Regions from separate parts of the Mesobacillus subterraneus genome, predicted to be linked through region 1. Evidence: a T-box and tRNA genes for the amino acid it is inferred to sense, from the RefSeq annotation. Region 1 holds a T-box; the other regions hold tRNA genes.

The links. The T-box of region 1 lies ahead of serS (serine--tRNA ligase). A T-box ahead of a tRNA ligase gene usually reads a tRNA of that ligase, here a tRNA-Ser.
Region 2: it encodes a tRNA-Ser, which carries the amino acid that the T-box ahead of serS (serine--tRNA ligase) is inferred to sense. The anticodon was not compared.
Region 3: it encodes a tRNA-Ser, which carries the amino acid that the T-box ahead of serS (serine--tRNA ligase) is inferred to sense. The anticodon was not compared.

Annotation. Positions count from the first base shown of each region.
Region 1 covers NZ_CP129019.1:4,380,429-4,390,389, forward strand. The annotation lists gene dnaX (DNA polymerase III subunit gamma/tau) at 1-743, opposite strand, end outside; RNA gene ffs (signal recognition particle sRNA large type) at 892-1,156, opposite strand; gene tadA (tRNA adenosine(34) deaminase TadA) at 1,233-1,763, opposite strand; gene LC048_RS22910 (cysteine hydrolase family protein) at 1,855-2,394, shown strand; partial or broken gene LC048_RS22915 (LysM peptidoglycan-binding domain-containing protein) at 2,458-3,745, shown strand; gene LC048_RS22920 (hypothetical protein) at 3,799-3,966, shown strand; gene LC048_RS22925 (deoxynucleoside kinase) at 4,221-4,862, shown strand; gene LC048_RS22930 (deoxynucleoside kinase) at 4,859-5,527, shown strand; tRNA gene LC048_RS22935 (tRNA-Ser) at 5,767-5,859, opposite strand; gene serS (serine--tRNA ligase) at 5,955-7,235, opposite strand; T-box leader at 7,301-7,517, opposite strand; gene pdxT (pyridoxal 5'-phosphate synthase glutaminase subunit PdxT) at 7,572-8,162, opposite strand; gene pdxS (pyridoxal 5'-phosphate synthase lyase subunit PdxS) at 8,173-9,054, opposite strand; gene LC048_RS22955 (serine hydrolase) at 9,223-9,961, opposite strand, start outside.
Region 2 covers NZ_CP129019.1:4,165,624-4,175,584, reverse strand. The annotation lists partial or broken gene LC048_RS21755 (Tex family protein) at 1-1,132, shown strand, start outside; gene cmpA (cortex morphogenetic protein CmpA) at 1,164-1,283, opposite strand; partial or broken gene LC048_RS21745 (SprT family protein) at 1,376-1,850, shown strand; tRNA gene LC048_RS21740 (tRNA-Asn) at 1,971-2,045, shown strand; tRNA gene LC048_RS21735 (tRNA-Ser) at 2,062-2,152, shown strand; tRNA gene LC048_RS21730 (tRNA-Glu) at 2,166-2,240, shown strand; tRNA gene LC048_RS21725 (tRNA-Asp) at 2,285-2,360, shown strand; tRNA gene LC048_RS21720 (tRNA-Gln) at 2,367-2,441, shown strand; tRNA gene LC048_RS21715 (tRNA-Lys) at 2,570-2,645, shown strand; tRNA gene LC048_RS21710 (tRNA-Leu) at 2,711-2,795, shown strand; tRNA gene LC048_RS21705 (tRNA-Leu) at 2,854-2,939, shown strand; tRNA gene LC048_RS21700 (tRNA-Arg) at 3,002-3,078, shown strand; tRNA gene LC048_RS21695 (tRNA-Pro) at 3,097-3,173, shown strand; tRNA gene LC048_RS21690 (tRNA-Gly) at 3,195-3,268, shown strand; rRNA gene LC048_RS21685 (16S ribosomal RNA) at 3,387-4,933, shown strand; rRNA gene LC048_RS21680 (23S ribosomal RNA) at 5,158-8,089, shown strand; rRNA gene rrf (5S ribosomal RNA) at 8,166-8,281, shown strand; tRNA gene LC048_RS21670 (tRNA-Met) at 8,322-8,395, shown strand; tRNA gene LC048_RS21665 (tRNA-Asp) at 8,419-8,494, shown strand; gene tsaE (tRNA (adenosine(37)-N6)-threonylcarbamoyltransferase complex ATPase subunit type 1 TsaE) at 8,751-9,203, shown strand; partial or broken gene tsaB (tRNA (adenosine(37)-N6)-threonylcarbamoyltransferase complex dimerization subunit type 1 TsaB) at 9,204-9,906, shown strand; gene rimI (ribosomal protein S18-alanine N-acetyltransferase) at 9,920-9,961, shown strand, end outside.
Region 3 covers NZ_CP129019.1:3,178,307-3,188,267, reverse strand. The annotation lists rRNA gene LC048_RS16595 (23S ribosomal RNA) at 1-1,245, shown strand, start outside; rRNA gene rrf (5S ribosomal RNA) at 1,396-1,511, shown strand; tRNA gene LC048_RS16585 (tRNA-Asn) at 1,577-1,651, shown strand; tRNA gene LC048_RS16580 (tRNA-Ser) at 1,656-1,747, shown strand; tRNA gene LC048_RS16575 (tRNA-Glu) at 1,763-1,837, shown strand; tRNA gene LC048_RS16570 (tRNA-Val) at 1,841-1,916, shown strand; tRNA gene LC048_RS16565 (tRNA-Met) at 2,083-2,156, shown strand; tRNA gene LC048_RS16560 (tRNA-Asp) at 2,160-2,235, shown strand; tRNA gene LC048_RS16555 (tRNA-Phe) at 2,382-2,457, shown strand; tRNA gene LC048_RS16550 (tRNA-Tyr) at 2,527-2,611, shown strand; tRNA gene LC048_RS16545 (tRNA-Trp) at 2,620-2,693, shown strand; tRNA gene LC048_RS16540 (tRNA-His) at 2,705-2,780, shown strand; tRNA gene LC048_RS16535 (tRNA-Gln) at 2,820-2,894, shown strand; tRNA gene LC048_RS16530 (tRNA-Gly) at 2,901-2,975, shown strand; tRNA gene LC048_RS16525 (tRNA-Cys) at 2,985-3,059, shown strand; tRNA gene LC048_RS16520 (tRNA-Leu) at 3,102-3,186, shown strand; tRNA gene LC048_RS16515 (tRNA-Gly) at 3,239-3,312, shown strand; gene LC048_RS16510 (B3/B4 domain-containing protein) at 3,711-4,379, opposite strand; gene queG (tRNA epoxyqueuosine(34) reductase QueG) at 4,488-5,645, shown strand; gene LC048_RS16500 (amidase domain-containing protein) at 5,735-6,628, shown strand; partial or broken gene trmL (tRNA (uridine(34)/cytosine(34)/5-carboxymethylaminomethyluridine(34)-2'-O)-methyltransferase TrmL) at 6,718-7,198, shown strand; gene nfsA (oxygen-insensitive NADPH nitroreductase) at 7,311-8,060, shown strand; partial or broken gene LC048_RS16485 (PrkA family serine protein kinase) at 8,400-9,961, shown strand, end outside.

The sequences.
Region 1 (9,961 bases):
AAATTCTGTGATACAGTGCCTGTTACCGTGAGTGCATCTTCAATCGTTACTGTATCCTGGCTGAATGAGATAGCCTGATCTAGCAGACTTAGAGCATCACGCATTCCGCCTTCTGCAGCCCTGGAAATAATCTGCAAGGCTTTTTCATCGCAATCCACTCCAGATTCCTCAACAATTTGCTTCATCCTGCCCACAATTGCCTGAGCTGTGATCCTCTTAAAATCAAATCGCTGGCATCGTGAAATGATTGTGAGTGGAATCTTGTGAGGCTCAGTCGTGGCGAGGATAAAGATGACATGCTTTGGAGGCTCTTCAAGGGTTTTCAGCAATGCGTTGAACGCTCCGATGGAAAGCATATGCACTTCGTCTATGATGTAAACTTTATACTTCACGACGTTCGGCGCATATTTTACCTTATCTCGAATATCCCGGATTTCCTCGACACCGTTATTGGAAGCGGCATCGATTTCAATCACATCAGGAATCGATCCATCCGTTATCCCGCGGCAGGCATCGCATTCATTGCATGGTTCGGCCGTTGGAGCATTTTCGCAGTTAACCGCTTTTGCCAAAATTTTAGCAGCACTCGTTTTCCCAGTCCCCCTGGGTCCCGAAAAAAGATAGGCATGTGATATTTTTTGTTGAAGCAGAGCGTTTTGCAGTGTCGTTGTGACATGTTCCTGCCCGACCACATCTATAAATTGCTGTGGACGCCAGACACGATATAAAGCTTGGTAGGCCAATGACACCGCTCCCTTCCTTTTATTATCTTATCTATTATAACGCAAATAACTTTCAATTTCACTTTTACAAGGGGAAGTTTTTATTGTATTAAACGACAAAAAACTCATCCCTGTTAAAAGGATGAGTTGAATGTATCATATTTAACTGCCGCGCACCTTCCGTCGACTGAATACCATAAGCGTTACTTAAGCAGTTAGCTCGTCCCAGGCAACCCTGCGGCACATGGGAGCGTCCACTTAATGCTGCTTCCTTCCGGACCTGACATGGTTCATGGATTCCCATTGCGCAGGACCCGGGCGTCAACACCACTTACTTAAGGCAGACCCTACAGTAAAACAGCCTCAGGAAGGGATTCATCCCCGCTAGAGCGGATTGCGGGTACAGGGCACCGCTACCTCCCCGACTAGCACGGCAAAATTGAAACCTTATTTAGGTGTGTCTCAAGGACACATACATAGTATACTAATTCACGGACTAAAAAGCAATGCTTATCCCCTGTCAATTCCTGTCTGTTGTTCCAGTTCCTCTTTTGCCTGCTTCTTTTTCAGCTTCTTTTTTTCCCGGAGATTCCTGAAAAAGTCGGATAGCAGTGCTCCGCATTCTGCTTCCAGCACGCCTGTCACCACTTCACTTTGATGGTTGAAGCGCTCATCCTGGAGGATATTCATGAAGGTGCCGGCGCAGCCGCCCTTCGGATCCTTTGCTCCATAAACCACTTTTTTCACCCGCGAGAGCATAATGGCCCCTGCACACATCGGGCATGGCTCCAGTGTCACATAGAGAGTGGCATCCTCAAGCCGCCAGGTGCCTAACTTCTTGCATGCCTCGTCGATTGCCAGCACCTCTGCATGGGCAATCGAGCTCTGCTTCGTTTCACGGAGATTGTGGGCACGAGCAAGGATCTCACCATCGAGGACAATCACCGCACCAATCGGTACCTCATCCATCTGCCCAGCTTTTTTCGCTTCTTCAATTGCCATAAGCATGAATTTTTCATCCTGGGTAAGTTGAGCTTCCATCTTTCCCTCCTTAAAAATAATATTGTTGTTTCCAATTGGTTTAAGAATCCCCCGCCGGTAAAAATATAAAGGAAAAGGAGAGGATTCATTCATGTCAAAGGCTGCTCTATTAATTATTGATATGATCAATGATTTTAATTTTGATGCCGGGAAAACCCTCGCTATACACACCCGAAAAATCATCGATCCAATTTTAACATTAAAGAGATCTTTCAATAAAAGCGACATGCCTGTTATCTATATTAATGACCATTATAATCTATGGCAGGCGGATTTTGAAAAAATCATTGATCATTGCTCCAATGAAACGAGCGATGAACTCATTAAAAAAATTGCTCCTGAAAAAAATCAGGATTATTTTTTAATAAAACCAAAGCATTCTGCTTTTTATGGAACAGCCCTTCATACCCTGCTTCAGCAATTGAAGGTGGATACATTGGTCCTATCGGGAATTGCAGGCAACATCTGCGTGCTTTTCACTGCAAATGATGCGTATATGCGAGAATACAACCTGATTATCCCTGAGGACTTCATTGCATCTAATGATGATGAGGATAATAAATACGCCCTGACAATGATGAAAAACGTCCTGTCTGCCGATACAAGGCCTTCTAGGGAGCTCGATTTTTAACATACTGCAATTTCTTCCTTCATACAATGGTTGTAGCGCTAAAAATGCAAGGGAGGGAAGAAGATGCAAATTCATGTGGTTCAGCAAGGACAGACATTAACACAGATCGCTCAAATTTACGGGTCTTCTGTTGCTGATATAACCGAAGCGAACGAACTGCCTAACCCGAATAATCTAGTTGTTGGCCAGGCGATGGTCATCCCGATCGTCGGCAGTTTTTACTTTGTCCAGCCTGGAGACACACTATGGGCGATTTCACGAAGGTTTGGGATCACTCCACAGGAACTCGCGAGGATTAACGGGATTTCAGTCAACCAGCCATTATCTGTAGGTTTCCGTTTATATATTCCGCAACGACCGAAAACAAATGCGGAATTCAATGCCTATGTAGAACCAAGAGGGAACACAGTGGCCCCTGCACTTGAAACAGCTGCCCGGGAAGCTGCTCCCTATCTAACCTATCTCGCGCCGTTCAGCTTCCAGGCTTTGCGGGACGGTTCATTGAAGGAACCGCTGTTGAACAATTTCCCCGGCCATTGCCGAAGCCAACAATAATATTCTGATGATGGTCATCACCAATCAGGAAAACGACCAGTTCAGCGATGAGCTTGGCCGTATCATCCTGAATGACATGGCTGTCCAGGACAAATTTCTGAACAATATCGTTGCCACCGCTAAAAAGTATGGATTCCGCGATATCCACTTTGACTTTGAATACCTGCGCCCCGAAGACCGTGAAGCCTATAACACCTTCCTCCGAAAAGCAAGGGATCGGTTTAAACAGGAAGGCTGGTTCATATCCACTGCACTGGCTCCTAAAACTAGTGCATCCCAGACAGGGCCGTGGTATACGGCGCACGACTACAAAGCGCATGGGGAAATAGTAGATTTTGTCGTCATCATGACTTATGAATGGGGCTATAGCGGCGGACCTGCCCAGGCGGTCTCACCCATCGTCCCTGTACGCGAGGTATTAGAGTATGCCATCAGTGAAATGCCGTCACAAAAAATCATGATGGGACAGAATCTATATGGATATGACTGGACACTTCCATTTGTCCAGGGGACGATCGCAAGGGCCGTAAGTCCGCAGCAGGCCATCCAGATTGCAGCCGAGAATAATGTAGCGATCCAGTACAACACAAAGTCCCAGGCGCCAACCTTCCGATATACAGCCTCAAATGGAAAGCAGCACGAAGTCTGGTTTGAGGATGCACGCTCCATCCAGACAAAATTCGAATTGATCAAAGAATTGAACCTTAGAGGAATGAGCTATTGGAAGCTCGGACTCTCCTTCCCGCAAAACTGGCTGCTCATCCAGGATAATTTCAACGTAGTTCGAAAAGCGTAAGCGTCTTGGTCAGCCCCGACAAGCGCTGGAGGGCTGACCGGTGAAGTCGTTCTTTGACTTCACCTGAGCGGACCGAAACCGAAAAGTATAGCCGACTGCCCAGAAACGCAGAAACTGGAGACTCCGACAAAGAAGCGCTTTTTGCTTCTGCCGGCGGAGTTGAAGTTTCGGAGTTTCTAGGAGGCGACACTAGACAAGCGACTCAAGGGGTTAGGCGCTGAAGCTAGACATTTCTCAAAATGAAAGTAGTACCTGCCCTCTTTTTAAAAGATAAAATTTTCTGTCAAAATAAGTTTACAAATTCCGATAATAATTGACAGGCGCAGTATTTATGCGGCTGTCTTCTTTTTTGCTAAAATTGCCTCTTAATATTCCATACCCATATCATACAGTGGTGTGATAAAATGGATTTTGCGTGATTTAACTGACAGAAATGTAAAATAGAGATAGATACAACAGAGAGGGAGGACATGTTGTGGAAGGAACACCTTTTATAACGGTTGAAGGACCAATCGGCATCGGAAAAACGTCACTTGCACGTGCCATTTCCGAACGGTTCGAGTTTGCACTTTTAAAAGAAATTGTCGATGAAAATCCATTTTTAGGGAAGTTTTACGATGACATAGAAGAATGGAGTTTCCAGACAGAAATGTTTTTCCTCTGCAATCGATATAAGCAGCTCGGAGATATTAATGAACATTACCTCAGCAAAAACAAGTCTGTCGTTGCTGATTACCATATCATGAAAAACCTCATTTTCGCACAGCGCACCTTAAATGATCAGGAGTACAAAAAATACCTAGATATTTATCAAATCCTGACAAAAGATATGCCTAAGCCGAATGTCATCATTTACTTGAATGCAAGTCTTGATACATTGCTGAAGCGCATCAAAATGCGCGGCCGCGAAGTCGAGAAAAACATCAGCCCTTTATATCTAGAGCAATTATCTCTTGATTATGAACAAGCAATGCTTCAATTTGAGCATGACCACCCTGAAATCCCCGTCCTCCGTTTCAGCGGCGATGAGCTGGATTTTGTGAAAAACGAAGAAGATCTTCAGCTGATCATTGATCAGCTAACCGCATCATTAAGAAAAAGGAGCGTACAACCATGAATCTAAGAACAAAGTATGACATCCCGGCAAATGCGGTCATCACGATTGCTGGTACTGTAGGAGTCGGCAAATCGACTATGACAAATGCCCTGGCGGATGCCCTTCGGTTCCGTACATCCTTTGAAAAAGTAGATACAAACCCATACCTTGATAAGTTCTATGCTGATTTCGAACGCTGGAGCTTCCACTTGCAAATCTATTTCCTTGCAGAGCGCTTCAAGGAGCAAAAAAGAATTTTCGAATACGGCGGCGGATTTATCCAGGACCGTTCGATTTATGAAGATACAGGCATCTTCGCAAAAATGCATTATGAAAAAGGCACAATGTCCCCTGTGGACTACGAAACCTACAAGAGTCTATTCGAAGCGATGGTCATGACTCCATACTTCCCACATCCAGACTTGCTGATCTACCTTGAGGGTTCAATTGACGATATTCTTGAACGCATCAAGCTAAGAGGACGACCGATGGAACAGCAGACTCCGATAACTTATTGGGAAGAAATGCATGCTCGTTATGAGAACTGGATCAATAACTTCAACGCATGCCCAGTCCTGCGTTTGAACATCAATGATTATGATTTGTTCAATAACCCGGAATCCATTGAGCCAATCGTGGAGAAAATCGCAACGCATATTAGACAAACTCAGTTGTTGAAAAAATAAAACCGCCATTTGGCGGTTTTTTATTTTCTACACGTCTTGAGACAGAGCTAACAAGGTTTAAAGCCCCAGATAATGTTCTCTACTCTCAAATCTATTAGCCAAATTCAAGCTAGTTCCCCTTAAGAAATTTCTATAAGCACCTTAAGAAAGAATATAAAAAAACCCGCTACAACCGTAACGGGTTTCTTTACACAATCTCCAAATTGTTTTTATGCGTTAATGCTTTAATATTAAAATAATGGAGGAGGTAGAGGGATTCGAACCCCCGCGCGGTGTTACCCGCCTGTCGGTTTTCAAGACCGATCCCTTCAGCCAGACTTGGGTATACCTCCGAGACAAGAAATATAATATCATGTATTCGAAAACGAGTCAACACTTCTTTTGAATTTTTTATAAGGGCAGGAATGAATCCTGCCCAAATGTAAAATTATTTAGGAGCAATAACTTCCCGGTTGCCCATATATGGACGCAATGACTCTGGAATGACGACACTTCCATCAGCCTGCTGATAATTTTCCAGGATGGCGGCTACTGTACGGCCAATTGCAAGACCAGATCCGTTCAGTGTGTGCACATGCTCTGGTTTAGCCTTTGCTTCACGGCGGAAACGAATATTCGCACGTCTAGCCTGGAAACCTTCAAAGTTACTGCAAGAAGAGATTTCCCTGTATGTGCCATAGCTTGGAATCCAAACTTCAATATCGTATTTCTTTGCAGCTGTGAATCCAAGGTCAGCAGAACACATGCTCAATACGCGGTATGGAAGGCCTAACAGCTGAAGCACCTTTTCGGCATGTCCAGTCAGCTTCTCCAGCTCATCATAAGAATCTTCAGGTTTCACGAATTTAACAAGCTCGACTTTGTTGAACTGGTGTTGGCGGATCAAACCGCGCGTATCTCTCCCTGCAGATCCTGCCTCTGAACGGAAGCACGCACTGTAGGCTGCATAATTGATTGGCAATTCCTCTCCGCTCATGATTTCATCGCGGTGCATGTTTGTAACAGGAACCTCAGCTGTCGGAATCAAGAAGTAATCTTCGCTCTCAATTCGGAATGCATCTTCTTCAAACTTAGGAAGCTGTCCTGTCCCAGTCATGCTTGCACGATTAACCATGTATGGTGGCAGAACTTCTGTATAGCCATGCTCGTCGACATGAAGGTCAAGCATAAAGCTCATCAAGGCACGCTCAAGGCGCGCTCCCAATCCCTTGTAAAATACGAAACGGCTGCCGGTTACTTTTCCAGCACGTTCGAAATCAAGGATTTTTAGATGGTCTGCGACATCCCAGTGTGGCTTCGCTTCGAATTCAAAATCACGGATTTCTCCCCATTTGCGAACCTCTACATTATCATCTTCCGTTTCTCCAACTGGAACACTTTCATGAGGTATATTCGGAATGCTTAGCATCAAGGCTTCCAGTTCTTCCTCAACTTCACGCAACTGGTCATCCAAAACCTTGATCTTATCCCCAACCTCACGCATTTCAGCAATCAAGTGATCAGCGTCCTGTTTTTCACGCTTTAACTGGGCAACCTGCTGGGACACTTCATTTCTTCTGCTCTTCAGCTGTTCAGCGTCTAGAATTAGTTCCCTGCGCCTAACATCGAGATCCTCAAACTTGCCGAAATCAGTTAAGTCCTCTCCTCGGTGCTGCAGCTTCCGTTTTACTTCTTCAAAATTAGCCCTTAAATACTTTACGTCTAACACTGCGATTTCCTCCCTTTTACCTGAAATAAAAAAGTCTTTGATAAAACAAAAAACTCCCGTCCCCTAAAAGGGACGAGAGTTAACCCGCGTTGCCACCCTAGTTGAAAGCAAAAATGCTTCCCACTCATAAAATAACGGTTTTTACCGAAAGTATTTACTTGCCAATCAGGCGTTCCATACTCTGCTCGAGGGCGGATTCATTTGCTCCAGACACCGGTTCACACCAACCACCGGCTCTCTTTGGAATGGACACAAGCTACTATTCCCTCTCATAGCTTTTTTACTATCGAATTTTAATTCATAATTTACTACAATTATGGTCAGCATGCAAGCGGTTTATGCAAAATTTTTACTCTTTGTCTCCTCGACCATTTTTACAAAATAGTTCATGAGTCTATAATCATCAGTTAATTCAGGATGAAACGAACAGCCTAAAAATTGTCCGTCACGAGCAGCAACAATCCTGTCATTATGCTTGGCCAGCACTTCGACATTCTCACCAGCTTCCACAATATGCGGGGCACGAATAAAGACGGCAGAAAAATTCTCTGCCACTCCTGAGATGTCAATGTCCGCTTCAAAGCTTTCTCGCTGGCGACCAAAAGAGTTGCGCTCCACTTTCACATCCATGACACCGATGTGCGGCGCATCGTAGCCAACGAGATCATTCGCAAGCAGAATCAATCCGGCACAGGTCCCGAACATCGGCTTACCATCTGCAGCGAACTTCTTTAACTCTTCCATGAAGCCATACTTATCAATAAGACGGCGGATTGCAGTACTTTCTCCGCCAGGAATGATCAGGCCGTCGACTTCTGATAGCTCTTCTGGACGCTTAATGACAGTGCCCTCCGCTCCAGATGCTTCAATTGCCCGTATATGCTCTCGTACAGCACCCTGAAGGCCAAGTACTCCTATTTTCACCATAGCTATCCCCTTACCAGCCGCGATCCTGCATGCGGGCTTCTGGTGCCAGTGATGAAATTTCCATACCCTTCATCGGGATGCCAAGACCTTTTGAAATGTTCGCAATCAGCTCGTAATCCTGATAGTGAGTCGTTGCTTCAACAATTGCCTTTGCAAACTTTGCAGGGTTATCAGATTTAAAGATACCAGAGCCTACGAATACTCCGTCTGCTCCTAGCTGCATCATTAGTGCCGCGTCTGCTGGTGTAGCTACACCGCCGGCAGCAAAGTTCACAACCGGAAGGCGTCCAAGCTGCTTGATTTCGAGCAGAAGCTCGTACGGAGCTCCTAGAAGCTTTGCTTCAGTCATAAGTTCATCCATGTCCATTGCGACGACCTTACGCACCTGAGCGTTCACCTTGCGGATATGGCGGACAGCCTCGACGATATTGCCTGTGCCAGGCTCTCCCTTGGTACGAAGCATGGAAGCCCCTTCACCAATTCTCCTCGCTGCTTCGCCAAGATCACGGCAACCGCATACGAATGGAACTGTATAATCTCTTTTATTCAAGTGGAATTCTTCATCAGCCGGAGTCAGAACTTCACTCTCGTCGATATAATCAACACCCATCGCTTCAAGCACACGTGCTTCTACGATGTGGCTGATTCGTGCTTTTGCCATAACGGGAATTGTGACAGCACCCATTACCTCTTCGGTGATACGTGGGTCAGCCATTCTTGCTACGCCGCCTGCTGCGCGGATATCCGATGGAACACGCTCCAGGGCCATTACGGCAACTGCGCCGGCCTCTTCTGCAATCTTCGCCTGTTCAGCATTAACAACGTCCATGATGACGCCGCCCTTTTGCATTTCTGCCATACCGCGTTTAACTCGATCAGTACCTGTCTTCATTCTTTTTCCCCCTTGTCCCTATAAAAAGGATTACTATGTAAGCACTAGAAAATAGCTGAAAAACCATACTTGTTTAGTCGGAATTCAGTTACCCCTAATGAAAATAAACAATAAAAAAGGTTTCCTGTCAAGACAGGAAACCAAACATTCTTTATTCAATATCGTTATTTAAAACAAACCCTTTACTGCATCAGCAACTCCGCCAAACAAGTCTCCAAAGAATCCACCGATTCCGCGCATCATCAGCACGAACCAGTTCGCCTTTTCGACACTTTCAGCAGCAACAACCGGTACCTGGATTTGCTTTTGCCCATCTTCAGTTAAAAAGCTGATGTTTTCATCCTTTTTGGACTTAACAGTCATATAGCCAACTTTTTCACCCTTTTTGATAGGAGCAGTCAGCTCTCCATTTTCATTAAGCTTCTTTTTATCCAGTACGAGTACCGGTTCATATTGATCCTTTTCACCATTCCTGATGGTCATTGTAATGGCATCTTTAGACTGTATCTTAACGCTGTCTTCCTTCCCTTTTGTTACCGGAAGGTTCTTCTTGCTCTTAACCTGATGATTCTTTTTCACTAGCTCTTCTTCTGTAAAATTACTGAAAGCTAAATCAAGGACTTTACGCGTTTCAGCAAAACGGCTGTCTTTAGAGTCGGCCTTCATCACAACAGAAATGAATCTTTGGTCATTTCTCATTGCAGTAGCAGTAAAACCATATCCTGCAAAATCAGTCGAACCTGTTTTCAACCCGTCTACCCCTTCATACTGGTAGATAAGGCCCGGAAGCATCCAGTTAAAGTTTTTATATTCACGTCCGTCACGGAATTTCAACGTTGGCATTTTCGCTGTATCCAAAACCTCCGGATAATCCTTCAACAGTCGGTAGGCAAGCTTAGCCATTGAA
Region 2 (9,961 bases), 210 kb from region 1:
ATCGGTGTGATTTACCCTCATACCTCTGGCTCGAAAAATACTGAGGCAAAGGACAAATTCATTAAAGTCCTGAAAGAGTATGATGTGGAAATGGTTGCAATCGGTAACGGAACTGCTTCCAGGGAAACAGAACAATTCGTTTCAGACATCCTGAAAGAGATGGATAAAGAAATTTATTATCTTATTGTTAATGAAGCAGGCGCGAGTGTCTATTCCGCATCCGATCTTGCCCGCGAAGAATTCCCTAACTTTCAGGTAGAAGAACGAAGTGCGGTATCGATTGCCCGCAGATTGCAGGACCCGCTTGCGGAGCTTGTTAAAATCGATCCGAAATCCGTCGGTGTCGGTCAATATCAGCATGATGTCAGCCAGAAAAAACTATCCGAGTCGCTGACATTCGTTGTTGAGACGGCAGTTAACCAGGTAGGCGTCAATGTGAATACAGCTTCATCTTCTTTATTGCAGTACGTATCTGGCCTTTCAAAAACAGTGGTCAATAACATAGTAAAGAAGCGAGAAGAAGAAGGAAAGTTTACGAGCAGGACTCAGTTGAAGAAAATTCCGCGCCTCGGGGCCAAGACCTATGAACAGGCAATTGGATTCTTGCGTGTCATTGATGGGAAAGAACCTCTTGACCGGACCGGCATCCACCCGGAAAGTTATGGTGAGGTAAAACAGCTCCTTGATAGCCTGGGATTCAAAACAAAGGATTTAGGCACTCGGGATTTGAAGGACGCGCTTGCTAAAATCAACATCGATCAAACAGCAGATGAACTAGGAATCGGAAAACTTACGCTGAAGGATATTATCGATGCACTCATAAGGCCTGAAAGGGATCCGCGAGATGAGCTTCCGGCGCCACTTTTGAAAAAGGATGTATTGAAGCTAGAGGACCTAAAAACGGGAATGGAGCTTCAAGGTACTGTACGGAACGTGGTTGACTTCGGTGCATTCGTTGATATTGGTGTAAAACAAGATGGACTGGTCCATATATCAAAACTAAGCAATCGATTCGTAAAACACCCGCTGGATATTGTATCCGTTGGGGATGTAGTCACGGTATGGGTGGACAGTGTCGATCAGAAAAAAAGGTCGCGTCGCCTTGACGATGCTTAAGCCTGACCAGGCATAATACAGAAGACTGCAGGGATTCCTGCAGTCTTCTAATCGTTTAAATTTTGTTTATTTCTATAAAAGTACCAACATTGGTTTAAAAGTTTGATTTGATACCGATTTTTCTCATAGAAGGCTCGTTTCATTTGATTCTGAAACCAGACAGGCATGGCAATACCTCCTTAAGATAATGCGTTAAAAGGTAACATTAATATATGCTATAATGGGTTGTCATGTTCTATAAAAGGCAGGCGTTTTAAAGATGACTGATCAAGAATTGCATAGTCTTGTAGTGACGATTTCCAATGAATACTTCCATAAGCCATTCAGGCATAAGGCATTCTTCAATCCAAGACTTCGGACAACTGGCGGCCGCTATATGCTGAGCAGCCACAACATTGAAATTAATAAAAAGTATTTTGAGCAGCTTGGCGAGGCGGAGTTGGTTGGGATCATCAAGCATGAACTTTGCCATTACCATCTTCATATAGAAGGAAAAGGCTACAAGCATCGCGATAAAGATTTTCGAGATCTATTAAAGAAGGTAGATGCCCCGAGGTTTTGTTCTGTTCTTCCGGAGGAGAAAAAAGAGAAGGGCGAAACAGAAGTTCGTTTTTTATCAGTGCAGCAGCTGTAAGTTATCCTATCGTCGCAAAAAATCTATCAATACCTTGAAATACGTGTGTGGAAAATGCCGGGGGAAGCTGATAAAGGTGAAGGAAATGACTGTAGAATAAGGCTTTGAGGGCTTCTGAAAAAGAAATAAAAAACTTATCAAAAACACCCTTGACTTTTGCTGGGCAGCTCCCTATAATAGTAAGAGTCGACAAGACAACGACATCGAAAATTAAAGTTATTCCGCAGTAGCTCAGTGGTAGAGCACTCGGCTGTTAACCGAGCGGTCGTAGGTTCGAATCCTACCTGCGGAGCCATTAATTTTTAAGGTATGGGGAAGTACTCAAGAGGCTGAAGAGGCGCCCCTGCTAAGGGTGTAGGTCGGGTAACCGGCGCGAGGGTTCAAATCCCTCCTTCTCCGCCAGAACCTTTTAAATGGCCCCTTGGTCAAGCGGTTAAGACACCGCCCTTTCACGGCGGTAACACGGGTTCGAATCCCGTAGGGGTCACCAAGATTATTTCGCGACAGCGAAAGTAATATTATAATTCCATATCTGGTCCCGTGGTGTAGCGGTTAACATGCCTGCCTGTCACGCAGGAGATCGCCGGTTCGATCCCGGTCGGGACCGCCATTTTATTGGGCTATAGCCAAGCGGTAAGGCATCGCACTTTGACTGCGACATGCGTTGGTTCGAATCCAGCTAGCCCAGCCATTTTTGAGCCATTAGCTCAGTCAGTTGCTCGCTTCATTGAACAACATCAGCGGCAACTTGCGAGGAAGACCGAAGGTCTTTTGAGCACAGGATTTCAAACAAAACTTGTTTAGGGTTTTGTTTAATACGAGCCATTAGCTCAGTCGGTAGAGCATCTGACTTTTAATCAGAGGGTCGAAGGTTCGAGTCCTTCATGGCTCACCAAAGTTTTTTCGCACCAGCGAAAATAACTTTCCTTAATTTTCGCTTCGGCGAATGAATATCAATATGCGGGTGTGGCGGAATTGGCAGACGCACCAGACTTAGGATCTGGCGCCGCAAGGCGTGGGGGTTCGACTCCCTTCACCCGCACCATTAATTACCTGTTTAATAATGAATCTCGATTAGTTATTATATAATCCTGTCATGTTTTGCGGTCGTGGCGGAATGGCAGACGCGCTAGGTTGAGGGCCTAGTGGGGGCAACCCCGTGGAGGTTCAAGTCCTCTCGGCCGCACCAAAAAAAGTGTTGACACCTTTTATCGGGTGTGGTAAGATATAAAAGTTGCTATTAAAAACAATGCGCCCGTAGCTCAATTGGATAGAGCGTCTGACTACGGATCAGAAGGTTATGGGTTCGACTCCTTTCGGGCGCGCCATTATTTTTTCCTTAATAACGGGGAGTAGCTCAGCTTGGTAGAGCACTTGGTTTGGGACCAAGGGGTCGCAGGTTCGAATCCTGTCTTCCCGACCATTCAGTATTTCAACTTTATATGCGGGTGTAGTTTAGTGGTAAAACCTCAGCCTTCCAAGCTGATGATGAGAGTTCGATTCTCTTCACCCGCTCCAATTTCATTGTTCTTTGAAAACTAAACAAACAAGCGTCAACAAACAATATTTATAGTGACTTCTATTATATAGTTGATCACTAGCCAACGTTTTAAATTATGAGCTAAACTCATACTCTTTCTTGGAGAGTTTGATCCTGGCTCAGGACGAACGCTGGCGGCGTGCCTAATACATGCAAGTCGAGCGGATCTTCATTAGCTTGCTTTTGAAGATCAGCGGCGGACGGGTGAGTAACACGTGGGCAACCTGCCTGTAAGACTGGGATAACTTCGGGAAACCGGAGCTAATACCGGATAATCCTTTCCCTCTCATGAGGGGAAGCTGAAAGACGGTTTCGGCTGTCACTTACAGATGGTACGCGGCGCATTAGCTAGTTGGTGAGGTAACGGCTCACCAAGGCAACGATGCGTAGCCGACCTGAGAGGGTGATCACCACACTGGGACTGAGACACGGTACCAGACTCCTACGGGAGGCAGCAGTAGGGAATCTTCCGCAATGGACGAAAGTCTGACGGAGCAACGCCGCGTGAACGATGAAGGCTTTCGGGTCGTAAAGTTCTGTTGTCAGGGAAGAACAAGTATCGGAGTAACTGCCGGTACCTTGACGGTACCTGACCAGAAAGCCACGGCTAACTACGTGCCAGCAGCCGCGGTAATACGTAGGTGGCAAGCGTTGTCCGGAATTATTGGGCGTAAAGCGCGCGCAGGCGGTTCCTTAAGTCTGATGTGAAAGCCCCCGGCTCAACCGGGGAGGGTCATTGGAAACTGGGGAACTTGAGTGCAGAAGAGGAGAGCGGAATTCCACGTGTAGCGGTGAAATGCGTAGAGATGTGGAGGAACACCAGTGGCGAAGGCGGCTCTCTGGTCTGTAACTGACGCTGAGGCGCGAAAGCGTGGGGAGCGAACAGGATTAGATACCCTGGTAGTCCACGCCGTAAACGATGAGTGCTAAGTGTTAGAGGGTTTCCGCCCTTTAGTGCTGCAGCAAACGCATTAAGCACTCCGCCTGGGGAGTACGGCCGCAAGGCTGAAACTCAAAGGAATTGACGGGTACACAAGCGGTGGAGCATGTGGTTTAATTCGAAGCAACGCGAAGAACCTTACCAGGTCTTGACATCCTCTTGATTTCCCTAGAGATAGGGCGTTCCCCTTCGGGGGACAGAGTGACAGGTGGTGCATGGTTGTCGTCAGCTCGTGTCGTGAGATGTTGGGTTAAGTCCCGCAACGAGCGCAACCCTTGATCTTAGTTGCCAGCATTCAGTTGGGCACTCTAAGGTGACTGCCGGTGACAAACCGGAGGAAGGTGGGGATGACGTCAAATCATCATGCCCCTTATGACCTGGGCTACACACGTGCTACAATGGATGGAACAAAGGGTCGCGAAGCCGCGAGGTCGAGCCAATCCCATAAATCCATTCTCAGTTCGGATTGCAGGCTGCAACTCGCCTGCATGAAGCCGGAATCGCTAGTAATCGCGGATCAGCATGCCGCGGTGAATACGTTCCCGGGCCTTGTACACACCGCCCGTCACACCACGAGAGTTTGTAACACCCGAAGTCGGTGGGGTAACCTTTATGGAGCCAGCCGCCTAAGGTGGGACAGATGATTGGGGTGAAGTCGTAACAAGGTAGCCGTATCGGAAGGTGCGGCTGGATCACCTCCTTTCTAAGGATATTGCCGTAAAGGCAATCGGAATGCGAACCTTCTGGTTCGTACTGTGGATGTAATCCACATAGTTGACTTTTGTTTGTTTAGTTTTGAGGGAGCAATTGCCTCAAGACTTTTTTGTTCCTTGAAAACTAGATAATCGTAAGTAAGAAGAACCAAGAAAAAACCGAGTGATCGCCATTTTAGTTTTTCTCTCTATTTAATAGAGAAATGACCTTTTAGGTTAAGTTAGAAAGGGCGCACGGTGGATGCCTTGGCACTAGGAGCCGATGAAGGACGGGACTAACACCGATATGCTTCGGGGAGCTGTAAGTAAGCTTTGATCCGGAGATTTCCGAATGGGGAAACCCACTGTTCGTAATGGAACAGTATCTTTACCTGAATACATAGGGTATTGAAGGCAGACCCGGGGAACTGAAACATCTAAGTACCCGGAGGAAGAGAAAGCAAACGCGATTCCCTGAGTAGCGGCGAGCGAAACGGGACATAGCCCAAACCAAGAGGCTTGCCTCTTGGGGTTGTAGGACACTCAACATGGAGTTACAAAGGAACGGGGTAGATGAAGTGGTCTGGAAAGGCCGTCATAGAAGGTAAAAACCCTGTAGTTGAAACTTCGTTCCCTCCTGAGTGGATCCTGAGTACGGCGGGACACGAGAAATCCCGTCGGAAGCTGGGAGGACCATCTCCCAAGGCTAAATACTCCCTAGTGACCGATAGTGAACCAGTACCGTGAGGGAAAGGTGAAAAGCACCCCGGAAGGGGAGTGAAATAGATCCTGAAACCGTGTGCCTACAAGTAGTCAGAGCCCGTTCATGGGTGATGGCGTGCCTTTGTAGAATGAACCGGCGAGTTACGATCCCATGCAAGGTTAAGTTGAGAAGACGGAGCCGCAGCGAAAGCGAGTCTGAATAGGGCGAATTAGTATGTGGTCGTAGACCCGAAACCAGGTGATCTACCCATGTCCAGGGTGAAGGTTGGGTAACACCAACTGGAGGCTTGAACCCACGCACGTTGAAAAGTGCGGGGATGAGGTGTGGGTAGCGGAGAAATTCCAATCGAACTTGGAGATAGCTGGTTCTCTCCGAAATAGCTTTAGGGCTAGCCTCACGTTGTAAGAGTCTTGGAGGTAGAGCACTGTTTGGACTAGGGGCCCTCATCGGGTTACCGAATTCAGACAAACTCCGAATGCCAAAGACTTATCCGTGGGAGTCAGACTGCGAGTGATAAGATCCGTAGTCAAAAGGGAAACAGCCCAGACCACCAGCTAAGGTCCCAAAGTATACGTTAAGTGGAAAAGGATGTGGAGTTGCTTAGACAACCAGGATGTTGGCTTAGAAGCAGCCACCATTTAAAGAGTGCGTAATAGCTCACTGGTCGAGTGACTCTGCGCCGAAAATGTACCGGGGCTAAACGTATCACCGAAGCTGTGGATTGACATCTTAGATGTCAGTGGTAGGAGAGCGTTCTAAGGGCGTTGAAGTCAGACCGTAAGGACTGGTGGAGCGCTTAGAAGTGAGAATGCCGGTATGAGTAGCGAAAGATGGGTGAGAATCCCATCCACCGAATGCCCAAGGTTTCCTGAGGAAGGCTCGTCCTCTCAGGGTTAGTCGGGACCTAAGCCGAGTACCGAAAGGCGTAGGCGATGGACAACAGGTTGATATTCCTGTACCACCTCTTTATCGTTTGAGCAATGGGGGGACGCAGTAGGATAGGGTAAGCGCGCTGTTGGATATGCGCGTCTAAGCAGTAAGGCTGCAAGTGAGGCAAATCCCGCTTGCGTGAAGGCTGAGCTGTGACAGCGAGGGAAATATAGTACCGAAGTTCCTGATTTCACACTGCCAAGAAAAGCCTCTAGCGAGATAAAAGGTGCCCGTACCGCAAACCGACACAGGTAGGCGAGGAGAGAATCCTAAGGTGAGCGAGAGAACTCTCGTTAAGGAACTCGGCAAAATGACCCCGTAACTTCGGGAGAAGGGGTGCTCATTTGGGTGAATAGCCTAGATGAGCCGCAGTGAATAAGTACCAGGCGACTGTTTAGCAAAAACACAGGTCTCTGCGAAGCCGCAAGGCGAAGTATAGGGGCTGACGCCTGCCCGGTGCTGGAAGGTTAAGAGGAGGGGTTAGCTCACGCGAAGCTCTGAATCGAAGCCCCAGTAAACGGCGGTAACTATAACGGTCCTAAGGTAGCGAAATTCCTTGTCGGGTAAGTTCCGACCCGCACGAAAGGCGTAACGATCTGGGCACTGTCTCAACGAGAGACTCGGTGAAATTATAGTACCTGTGAAGATGCAGGTTACCCGCGACAGGACGGAAAGACCCCGTGGAGCTTTACTGTAGCCTGATATTGAATTTTGGTACAGCTTGTACAGGATAGGTAGGAGCCTGAGAAACCGGAGCGCCAGCTTCGGTGGAGGCGCTGGTGGGATACTACCCTGGCTGTATTGAAATTCTAACCCACGCCCCTGATCGGGGCGGGAGACAGTGTCAGGTGGGCAGTTTGACTGGGGCGGTCGCCTCCTAAAGAGTAACGGAGGCGCCCAAAGGTTCCCTCAGAATGGTTGGAAATCATTCGCAGAGTGTAAAGGCACAAGGGAGCTTGACTGCGAGACCTACAAGTCGAGCAGGGACGAAAGTCGGGCTTAGTGATCCGGTGGTTCCGCATGGAAGGGCCATCGCTCAACGGATAAAAGCTACCCCGGGGATAACAGGCTTATCTCCCCCCAAGAGTCCACATCGACGGGGAGGTTTGGCACCTCGATGTCGGCTCATCGCATCCTGGGGCTGTAGTCGGTCCCAAGGGTTGGGCTGTTCGCCCATTAAAGCGGTACGCGAGCTGGGTTCAGAACGTCGTGAGACAGTTCGGTCCCTATCCGTCGTGGGCGCAGGAAATTTGAGAGGAGCTGTCCTTAGTACGAGAGGACCGGGATGGACGCACCGCTGGTGTACCAGTTGTCTTGCCAAAGGCATCGCTGGGTAGCTATGTGCGGACGGGATAAGTGCTGAAAGCATCTAAGCATGAAGCCCCCTCAAGATGAGATTTCCCATAGCGCAAGCTAGTAAGAACCCTGAAAGATGATCAGGTTGATAGGTCAGAGGTGGAAGCGCGGTGACGTGTGGAGCTGACTGATACTAATCGTTCGAGGACTTAACCAAATTAGATGACTCGTTTTTCTTGAATTCTTCTTACACATTATCTAGTTTTGAGGGAATAAAACCTCAAACCAAATAGTCTGGTGGCGATAGCGAGAAGGTCACACCCGTTCCCATACCGAACACGGAAGTTAAGCTTCTCAGCGCCGATGGTAGTTGGGGGTTTCCCCCTGTGAGAGTAGGACGCCGCCGGGCTGTTTGAACAATTTAATGGATTAGCTTTTAATATTATCGACGCGGGGTGGAGCAGTTCGGTAGCTCGTCGGGCTCATAACCCGAAGGTCGCAGGTTCAAATCCTGCCCCCGCAATAATCCATCTTTTCATACATTTTGGTCCCGTGGTGTAGCGGTTAACATGCCTGCCTGTCACGCAGGAGATCGCCGGTTCGATCCCGGTCGGGACCGCCATTTTTATAGTTTGGTAGTTTATCAGGACGAAACAAGGTTTCGTTTTTTTTATTGCCTGAAAAGGAAAAATTGCTGGTTTTTTTGCTCGTCCTTGATAAATCGTGTAAACTACATATAGAATCTTCATCCTTAGGAGACTTCCTAAGGTTTTTTATCTTTTAGGGGAAGTAAACTTTTGAACTTAGATAAGTGTCTGTGTCTGAATAAGGGACTTGCGCTTTTCATTATAAAATTGATTATTAGTTAGGTGATATAAATGGCGAGTTATCAATTCATTTCAAAGCAACCAGAAGAAACAAAAGATTTTGCCAAGAGGCTTGCTGGTCTTCTTCAAGCCGGGGATGTGATTGCCCTTGAAGGGGATTTAGGTGCAGGGAAGACGACTTTTACAAAAGGCCTTGCAGAAGGATTGGGAATCACCAGGAATGTGAACAGTCCTACTTTTACAATTATCAAGGAGTACCAGGGACGTCTTCCTTTGTACCATATGGATGTATACCGTGTGGAAGATGCCTTTGAAGATCTTGGTTTTGAAGAATACTTTGAAGGTAATGGGGTGACGGTCGTAGAATGGGCTCATTTAATTGGAGCTCAGTTGCCTGAAGAGCGATTGCTCCTTCAATTATTTCTTGATGAAGATGGCGCTAGAAGAATCGTTGCTGAGCCAAGGGGCAATCGATATGAAGAATTATGTAAGGAGATTTTTTAAATGAAGGTATTATCGATTGATACGTCCAATTATGTTTTAGGTATTGGTTTGCTTGATGGTGAGAACGTTTTGGGCGAGTATATCTCCAATATAAAAAAAGAATCACTCCGTACGAGTCATGCCTGCAATTCAGACATTGATGGCAGAGTGTAATATAAAGCCTGGGGATCTATCGAAGATTGTTGTCGCTGAAGGACCTGGATCATACACTGGTGTCCGGATTGGAGTGACGATCGCGAAAACAATGGCCTGGACATTGAAGATTCCGTTATCAGGCGTCTCGAGCCTTGAGGCTGCAGCAGCAACGTCTGGCCGTTATTTTGACGGGTATGTTTCTCCGTTCTTTGATGCGAGGAGAGGACAAATTTATACAGGTTTATATAAGTTTGTGAATCAAAACTTACATATTGTGAAAGAAGACCAGCTTGTCATGTCAGCTGATTGGGTAAAAGCCTTAAATGAAAAGAACAGCAGAATTTTGTTCACGAGCAATGATTTGATACTCCATGAAGAGGTCATCAAGGAGGAGCTTGGCGACAAGGCAATTTTTGCAGCTATCACAGAACAGAATCCTAGACCTGCAGAGCTTGCATTATTGGGACGGGATAAAGAGGCTGTTGACCTGCATACATTCGTTCCTAATTATATCCGCCTGGCAGAAGCAGAGGCTAATTGGCTGAAAGCACAAAAGACTAAAAGTTGAGTGGGAAGAGAAGATGAATAAAACGATAACGATCCGCAATATGACGGTTGATGAT
Region 3 (9,961 bases), 1.2 Mb from region 1:
AGGTGAGCGAGAGAACTCTCGTTAAGGAACTCGGCAAAATGACCCCGTAACTTCGGGAGAAGGGGTGCTCATTTGGGTGAATAGCCTAGATGAGCCGCAGTGAATAAGTACCAGGCGACTGTTTAGCAAAAACACAGGTCTCTGCGAAGCCGCAAGGCGAAGTATAGGGGCTGACGCCTGCCCGGTGCTGGAAGGTTAAGAGGAGGGGTTAGCTCACGCGAAGCTCTGAATCGAAGCCCCAGTAAACGGCGGCCGTAACTATAACGGTCCTAAGGTAGCGAAATTCCTTGTCGGGTAAGTTCCGACCCGCACGAAAGGCGTAACGATCTGGGCACTGTCTCAACGAGAGACTCGGTGAAATTATAGTACCTGTGAAGATGCAGGTTACCCGCGACAGGACGGAAAGACCCCGTGGAGCTTTACTGTAGCCTGATATTGAATTTTGGTACAGCTTGTACAGGATAGGTAGGAGCCTGAGAAACCGGAGCGCCAGCTTCGGTGGAGGCGCTGGTGGGATACTACCCTGGCTGTATTGAAATTCTAACCCACGCCCCTGATCGGGGCGGGAGACAGTGTCAGGTGGGCAGTTTGACTGGGGCGGTCGCCTCCTAAAGAGTAACGGAGGCGCCCAAAGGTTCCCTCAGAATGGTTGGAAATCATTCGCAGAGTGTAAAGGCACAAGGGAGCTTGACTGCGAGACCTACAAGTCGAGCAGGGACGAAAGTCGGGCTTAGTGATCCGGTGGTTCCGCATGGAAGGGCCATCGCTCAACGGATAAAAGCTACCCCGGGGATAACAGGCTTATCTCCCCCCAAGAGTCCACATCGACGGGGAGGTTTGGCACCTCGATGTCGGCTCATCGCATCCTGGGGCTGTAGTCGGTCCCAAGGGTTGGGCTGTTCGCCCATTAAAGCGGTACGCGAGCTGGGTTCAGAACGTCGTGAGACAGTTCGGTCCCTATCCGTCGTGGGCGCAGGAAATTTGAGAGGAGCTGTCCTTAGTACGAGAGGACCGGGATGGACGCACCGCTGGTGTACCAGTTGTCTTGCCAAAGGCATCGCTGGGTAGCTATGTGCGGACGGGATAAGTGCTGAAAGCATCTAAGCATGAAGCCCCCCTCAAGATGAGATTTCCCATAGCGCAAGCTAGTAAGAACCCTGAAAGATGATCAGGTTGATAGGTCAGAGGTGGAAGCGCGGTGACGTGTGGAGCTGACTGATACTAATCGTTCGAGGACTTAACCAAATTAGATTACTCGTTTTTCTTGAATTCTTCTTACACATTATCTAGTTTTGAGGGAATAAAAGTTTTTATTATCGTAACAAAAACTTTTTAAAATTTTCTCTTGCAAAATGCATAAAAGACAGTATAATAGATATTGTCTTTGAAAAAATGTCTGGTGGCGATGGCGAGAAGGTCACACCCGTTCCCATACCGAACACGGAAGTTAAGCTTCTCAGCGCCGATGGTAGTTGGGGGTTTCCCCCTGTGAGAGTAGGACGCCGCCGGGCAGGATGCATTTTGATCCTCTTCAAAGATACGGATCGTGTATCCAAGTCGGAGAAATCATTATTATTCCGCAGTAGCTCAGTGGTAGAGCACTCGGCTGTTAACCGAGCGGTCGTAGGTTCGAATCCTACCTGCGGAGCCAATTTGGAGAGCTGTCCGAGAGGTCGAAGGAGCACGATTGGAAATCGTGTAGACGGTCAACGCTGTCTCAAGGGTTCGAATCCCTTGCTCTCCGCCATAGAATTTTATATCTGGCCCCTTGGTCAAGCGGTTAAGACACCGCCCTTTCACGGCGGTAACACGGGTTCGAATCCCGTAGGGGTCACCAAACGGAGGATTAGCTCAGCTGGGAGAGCATCTGCCTTACAAGCAGAGGGTCGGCGGTTCGATCCCGTCATCCTCCACCATAAATATTTTAAAAGATTATTACCGTCGCGGGGTGGAGCAACGAGCGTTACTTCACTGTATGAACTGCGAGTTGTACCGATCGAGCAGCAGCTTGAATAAGCTTCCTGAGATCGGGACAGTCATTGCTCTCAAAGAGCATGCACAAAACAATCTTATTATTACCGTCGCGGGGTGGAGCAGTCCGGTAGCTCGTCGGGCTCATAACCCGAAGGTCGCAGGTTCAAATCCTGCCCCCGCAATCTGGTCCCGTGGTGTAGCGGTTAACATGCCTGCCTGTCACGCAGGAGATCGCCGGTTCGATCCCGGTCGGGACCGCCATTTTTATTAAGTGGCTCAGTAGCTCAGTCGGTAGAGCAAGTTGCTCACATCATCGAATAAGCTTCTACGGCAACTTGCGAGAAAGACCGAAGGTCATTCGAGCAAAGGACCTAAACCATTAAAAGTTTAGACTACAATATCATAGTGGCTCAGTAGCTCAGTCGGTAGAGCAAAGGACTGAAAATCCTTGTGTCGGCGGTTCGATTCCGTCCTGAGCCACCATTTATACAATACCTGGTTATTCAGGGGATTTAAAAAATGGTTTTTTAACACCAGAAAAAATGTTATAGTGGAGGGGTAGCGAAGTGGCTAAACGCGGCGGACTGTAAATCCGCTCCCTCAGGGTTCGGCGGTTCGAATCCGTCCCCCTCCACCACTTAATATAGGGGTATAGTTTAAAGGTAGAACGAAGGTCTCCAAAACCTTTGGTGTGGGTTCGATTCCTACTACCCCTGCCAATTTTATAATGGCGATTGTGGCGAAGTGGTTAACGCACCTGATTGTGGTTCAGGCATTCGTGGGTTCGATTCCCATCAGTCGCCCCATTATAATCACATTTTCAGTAATAAATGAATACTATATATTGGGCTATAGCCAAGCGGTAAGGCATCGCACTTTGACTGCGACATGCGTTGGTTCGAATCCAGCTAGCCCAGCCATTTTTTGCGGAAGTAGTTCAGTGGTAGAATACAACCTTGCCAAGGTTGGGGTCGCGGGTTCGAATCCCGTCTTCCGCTCCAAAAATATATGGCGGCATAGCCAAGTGGTAAGGCAAAGGTCTGCAAAACCTTTATTCACCGGTTCAAATCCGGTTGCCGCCTCCACTAACTCATTAGTGGCAGCAAGAAAGCAAGACATTTTAATATGCCGGTGTGGCGGAATTGGCAGACGCGCACGACTCAAAATCGTGTTCCTTCTGGAGTGTCGGTTCGACCCCGACCACCGGTACCACTTTTATTATAAACAGGTTTTCCTGTTTTCTTTATTTCATAAAGATATGTATGCGGGTGTAGTTTAGTGGTAAAACCTCAGCCTTCCAAGCTGATGATGAGGGTTCGATTCCCTTCACCCGCTCCATACATACGTGACTAACGCAGTATGTCGTTTCCAGAAAACGATATGCTGCGTTTTTTCTTTGCCAGTGTTATCACTGAACCTGTTTTCATAGTGTTCGTAAAATAAACGGAGAAATTTCGCTTAAATTGAATATGACCCTTATTTTCACTAAAATAAGGGTCGGTTTTCCGTCTATTTAGATAAAATCATTGGACTTTGTCTTATTTTTAACCGTTAGCCGGAATATCTCCGCTTATTCTAGCTTCATAAGCGTCCTCTACATACAATAACCGGAATATCTCCGCTTATTTCACTTCTTAAGCAGCATGCACTATATATACAATAGCCTGAAATTTTCCGCTTATACCTACATGATGGTCACCAATGAATGATCATCACCCAAAAAGAAAAAGGATGCATCAGCATCTGATCATTCTATATGTGCCAGTCCCTCCATGGATTTGGGTAAACATGTTCATTAATGATTGTGTCATTTTTTGCATGCTCTCGGGTGCAGTTGAGGGTCTTAAATATACAATCTGCAGGGCATTTGTCGTTGATGCTGTTACGGCAGATCTTTCGGAATCTACAAATGGGCTGCCGAATGGACCTTGTTCATCTGCAGAGGTGATTAAGTTGGCAAGGTTATTGGTTCTTCCATTTAGACCTTTATATTCTTCTCCTTCTTCTCCGATTTTAATCGATACAGTTCCTATCAGCTTGTCACTGTCATAAACTCCTATTGGAATTTGATATTCAAGTGAGAAGAAGTTATTTAAATCTATCGCACTATGTATGGGTTGAAGATAATTCTGCTTTGCGATTCTTCGGTAGAGGGACTCAGCCGAATGTCTATATCGGTTTGGATCCTTCCCTGTTGTTTTGAATATTCTTCGCCATTCTTTGATGCCTTCAAGCTCGGTTACGTTTTTTTCCAGAAGGTCGAAGTAAATTGATTCCTGGAAAAGCTGCAATCTGCCTTTTAACATTTGCGGAGACTCGCCTACCTGTATGTCTTTATACTCGATAATCCCGACTGAGAATCCGGGAATGAGATCGCATATCGACCTGGAAACTTGAATTTCCATTGATTACACCTCCAAAACTGCTTTAAAATAGTTTATCATAAAAGTAATTTGCTTTTAAATTTCTGGGATTTCAATATAAATATCAAAATGGAAAGGAGGAATCCGCCAGTGGATATAGCAAGTTTGAAGCAGGATATTATCGAATACAGCAAAACAATCGGGATTGATAAAATAGGTTTTGCGGCACCTTCAACCTTTGAGGAGATGAAGGTTCGGTTATATAAACAGCAGGAACTTCAATATCATTCCGGATTTGAGGAGAAGGATATTGAAAAGAGAACGGAACCTAGCCTGATTTTTGACCGCCCTAAATCAATCATCTCGATTGCACTAGCTTATCCTTCAAAGATGAAGACGAAAGTTGTCAGCAAGAAGAGAGAACGGCGTGGAATCTTCTGCCGTGCATCATGGGGGACTGATTATCACGTAGTCCTAAGGGACAGGTTGAAAAAACTCGAGGAATACATTGCTTCGAAGGTACCTGGTTCAATGTTCAAATCGATGGTTGATACGGGAGAATTAGTTGACAGGGCAGTTGCCGAACGGGCAGGGATAGGCTGGAGCGGAAAAAATTGTTCCATTATCACACCAGAGTTTGGATCATATGTTTATTTAGGTGAAATGATCACCAATATACCGTTTGAACCCGATACGCCTATGGAGGATCGTTGTGGCAGCTGCAATAAATGTGTGGATGTTTGTCCAACTGGCGCTCTTGTGCAGGGTGGACAGCTTGATGCAAAAAAATGCATTGCTTTCGTGACACAGACTAAGGGCTTTTTGGCGGATGAGTTCAGGGAAAAACTGGGCAATCGCTTATATGGCTGTGATACTTGCCAGACAGTTTGTCCCGAGAACAAAGGGAAGGATTTTCATTTCCATGAAGAAATGGAGCCAGACCCTGAAATTGCAAAGCCTCTTCTGAAACCTTTACTGACGATGAGCAACCGTGATTTTAAAGAAAAGTTTGGACATGTGTCTGGTTCCTGGCGAGGGAAGAAGCCTATCCAGCGCAATGCGATCATTGCCCTTGCGCATTATAAAGATGACACAGCAGTACCTGAGTTGATCAAGGTAATGCAGGATGATCCAAGACCTGTTCTCAGGGGAACGGCTGCATGGGCGCTTGGCAAAATTGGCGGAATTGAAGCGTTGGACGCATTAAAACATGCCTCTGCTGTTGAGAAGGAAGAGGAAGTACTAAGTGAAATCAGTAAGGGACTGGAGTTTTACAAGGACAACCCAGAGTCGAATATATCTGTGTAAGAAGAATGGATTTTGTTAAATCCATTCTTTTTTTATGCGTGAAATCCTGGAATGCTTCATAAATATGAAAGGTGAAGGGAGAGATGAACATGCGTGAACAACTGCAGGAACTTCTTGAACAGCGTGTCCTTCAATGTGTATCAATGCCGCGAAATCAACTGCACGAGTGTCCCAGTATAGAGATAAAAAAGCAGAGTTTTGCCAATCGATCTGCTGAAATTGTAAAAGCAAAGGCAAATGGCAGAGTAATAGAGAAGGTTGACAATAAGGAAGATGCTTCGGTTTTATATGAGGTCCATTTTCAGTATTTAATCAAGCAGCGGGGATTGTTTTACATGGAGGAAGAAGTGGAGAAGAGACAGGCTGAATTTTACAAAGGCGTCCTGGTAATGGATGAAAAGCTGAACGAATTCAGAAAATCCCATGGCAGCGAAGAAGCACTGCCTGCTACTGCGCATCAGGATGGAGACCAAGAGAGGAAAGGATTCAGGTATGACAGGCTGAAGGCTGTCCAGTATGCGGAAAGATGGTGGAATGACTACAATCCTGCATATAAAAAGTTCGAGGTCGATTGTACCAACTATATATCGCAATGCCTTCATCAGGGCGGAGGGTCGATGCGAGGGTACCCAAATCGAAGCAATGGCTGGTGGATGCAGAATGATAATTGGAGCTTCAGCTGGTCGGTCGCCAATGCAATGCGCTGGTATATCCCAGGGTCCAAGCTGGGGTTGAGGGGAAGAGAAGTAAACAGTGCAGAAAAGCTGAAGCTTGGGGATGTCATTTGTTATGACTTTGAGGGGGATAGCCGTTTTGACCATACTACAATTGTTACGGGACATGATGCGGATGGAATGCCGCTGGTCAATGCCCATACTTATAACAGCCGGATGCGGTATTGGGCATATGAGGATTCGACGGCCTATACTCCTAATATTAAATACAAGTTCTTTACGATTACGGATGATCATGATGATATTTAATGACATTCCGAAATAGTACAGCGCCATTTCTTTTGCTGTAAAGGAGTGTAGTGGTATAATGGCTTTAGTTTTTATCAGAGGTGAAAGTCATGGCATTGCATGTTGTATTATTTCAGCCGCTCATTCCAGCAAACACTGGCAATATAGCGCGCACATGCGCCGGTACCGATACCGAGCTTCACTTGATCAGGCCGTTGGGGTTTTCGACGGATGACAAGATGTTGAAGCGGGCGGGTTTGGATTATTGGGAGCATGTGAAAATTCATTATTATGATTCGCTCGAGGACTTTTATCAACAGAACGAGGGCGGAAAATTCTTTTACGTAACCAAATTTGGCAAAAAGGCGCATTCTGATTTTGATTATAGTGCAGCCGAGAAGGATTTCTTCTTTATTTTTGGCAGAGAGACGACAGGATTACCTGAAGAAGTGATTGAAAAAAAATATCGAGACATGTCTGAGGCTGCCTATGAATGATAATATTCGTTCATTAAACCTGTCTAACACTGCCGCTATTTTGATTTATGAAGCGCTTAGACAACAGGACTATCGTGATTTGCGTAAATTTTAGGAGGCCTGATCAGGTCTCCTTTTTGCCATGATCTGCGTCCGGGAATTCGGTATTTTGCATGGAGTGTAGCTTATTTATGGCTATATATAATCCAGAAGGAGTTGTTAATAAGATGAATCAGGTAATTGAGACTATATTACAACATCGTTCGATCAGACGTTTTACAGATCAACCGCTTGATCGGGAGCAAGTTGAAACAATCGTGAAAAGTGCCCAGGCGGCTTCTACTTCTAGCTTTATCCAGGCATATTCAATAATCGGTGTAAATGATCAGAAGAAAAAGGACAAGCTGGCGGAATTGGCGGGTAATCAAGCATATGTAGCAGCAAATGGCCACTTTTTTGTATTTTGTGCAGACCTGCATCGCCATATGGTAGCCGCTGACTTGGAAAGCGCAGATGTGAAAGATTCAATTGAGAGCACGGAAAAATTTATGGTTGCCTTGATTGATGCTGCTTTAGCTGCCCAGAATGCGGCCATAGCGGCTGAATCGATCGGACTTGGGATTTGCTATATTGGCGGAATACGCAACGACCTCGAGGCTGTAAAAGAGGTTCTGAAGACGCCAGAACATGTTATTCCCCTGTTTGGCATGGCAGTTGGCTATCCAGATCAGATAACGGATGTGAAGCCGCGTCTGCCGCTCGAGCATGTGTATATGGAAAATGAGTATCAACAAGATCGGGAATTATTTGAAAGTCAGCTCCACGAGTATAATACAACTACTGCTGAATACTACCGGGAAAGAACCGGCGGGAAGCGTGAGGATACCTGGACGGCCCAAATGGCAAAAATGCTTGGGCATAAATCAAGGTTGTACATGAAGGAGTTTGTAGAAAATCAAAAATTGAATAAAAAATAATCATGGAAAAGTAAAAAAGCTGCCAATCGGCAGCTTTTTATTTTTTAGTGATCCCCGGCTTATCATCGTAACCTGCAGTGAAGATTGCAGATAAGAATGCAATAGATACACCTATAATCAGAATTAATTTCATGTATGTAAGCCTCCCTTTTGTTCGTCTTTGTCCATATAGAATTTATTATATCCTATTCTTCCGTAACTGTGAAGGATGGGCTTATTTTTTTCCTGATGGAAATAAAAAAGGACAATCATTCAAACGGAACGTTTACGCATGTTCAAATTGTTTGCTGCATAGAATTTATTAATCGTCTCTTGATAACGCTAGATGGGGAGGTCCATATGGATATTTTAAAAAAGATTGAGATGTATCGCCAGGATGAAGAGAAGCTGAAGTGGGAAGGGACGTTCAGGGAGTATCTTGAAATTGTGAAGGAACAGCCATGGGTTGCTCAATCGGCACATTCGCGTGTGTTTAATATGATTAAAGACGCCGGGATTGAAAACGAAAAAGGCAAGAAGCGCTATTCCTTCTTTAATGCACAGTTGTTCGGCCTTGAGGAGGCATTGGAAAGACTTGTAGAGGAGTATTTTCACCCGGCTGCAAAAAGGCTGGATGTCAGAAAGCGGATCCTTTTGTTAATGGGGCCAGTAAGCGGAGGGAAATCAACCCTCGTCACGATGTTGAAAAGAGGGCTCGAGGCTTATTCTCATACAGACAGAGGGGCAATTTACGCGATTAAGGGCTGTCCGATGCATGAAGACCCTCTGCATATGATTCCGCATCATTTGCGCAAGGATTTTTTTGATGAATATGGCATTCGAATCGAGGGTAATCTGTCGCCGCTTAATATGATGAGACTTGATCAGGAATACGGAGGCAGGATTGAAGATGTGATTGTCGAGCGGATTTTCTTCTCTGAAGATAAGCGGACGGGTATCGGCACATTCAGTCCATCTGATCCAAAGTCTCAGGATATTGCCGATTTGACCGGCAGTATTGATTTTTCTACTATCGCGGAATATGGTTCTGAGTCTGACCCGAGAGCTTACCGTTTTGATGGCGAGCTAAACAAGGTCAATCGGGGAATGATGGAATTCCAGGAAATGCTGAAGTGTGATGAGAAATTCCTCTGGCACTTGCTCAGCCTGACGCAGGAAGGTAACTTTAAAGCGGGAAGATTTGCATTGATCAGCGCGGATGAGTTGATTGTGGCGCATACAAATGAAACGGAATACCGATCATTTATCTCTAATAAAAAGAACGAAGCCCTGCATTCACGAATCATCGTGATGCCAATTCCATATAATTTAAAAGTGTCAGAAGAAGAGAAGATTTATGACAAGATGATCAGGGAAAGCGATGTAAACGATGTCCATATCGCGCCGCATACTTTGAGGGTGGCTGCGATGTTCACGATTCTTACACGCCTGAAGGACCCAAAGAAGGGCGATATTGACCTGATCAAGAAGATGAGGCTCTATGATGGAGAGAGTGTCGAAGGTTACAACAGAGCTGATGTAGATGAACTGAAAAAAAGAGCATCAAGATGAAGGCATGAGCGGTATTGACCCTCGTTATGTCATTAACCGGATTTCTTCTACAATTATCAGGAAAGAAGTTAAAACGATTAATGCATTAGACGTCCTGAGATCACTAAAGGAAGGTCTTGACCAGCATCCATCTATTACTGCTGAGACAAGGGAGCGCTATTTGAACTATATTTCGATTGCTCGTAAGGAATACGATGATATCGCGAAAAAAAGAAGTTCAAAAGGCATTCGTGTATTCATACGAAGAATCAGCTAAAACTCTCATGGATAATTACCTTGATAATGTTGAGGCGTATTGCAATAAGGCGAAAATGCGCGATCAGCTGACTGGTGAGGAAATCAATCCGGAT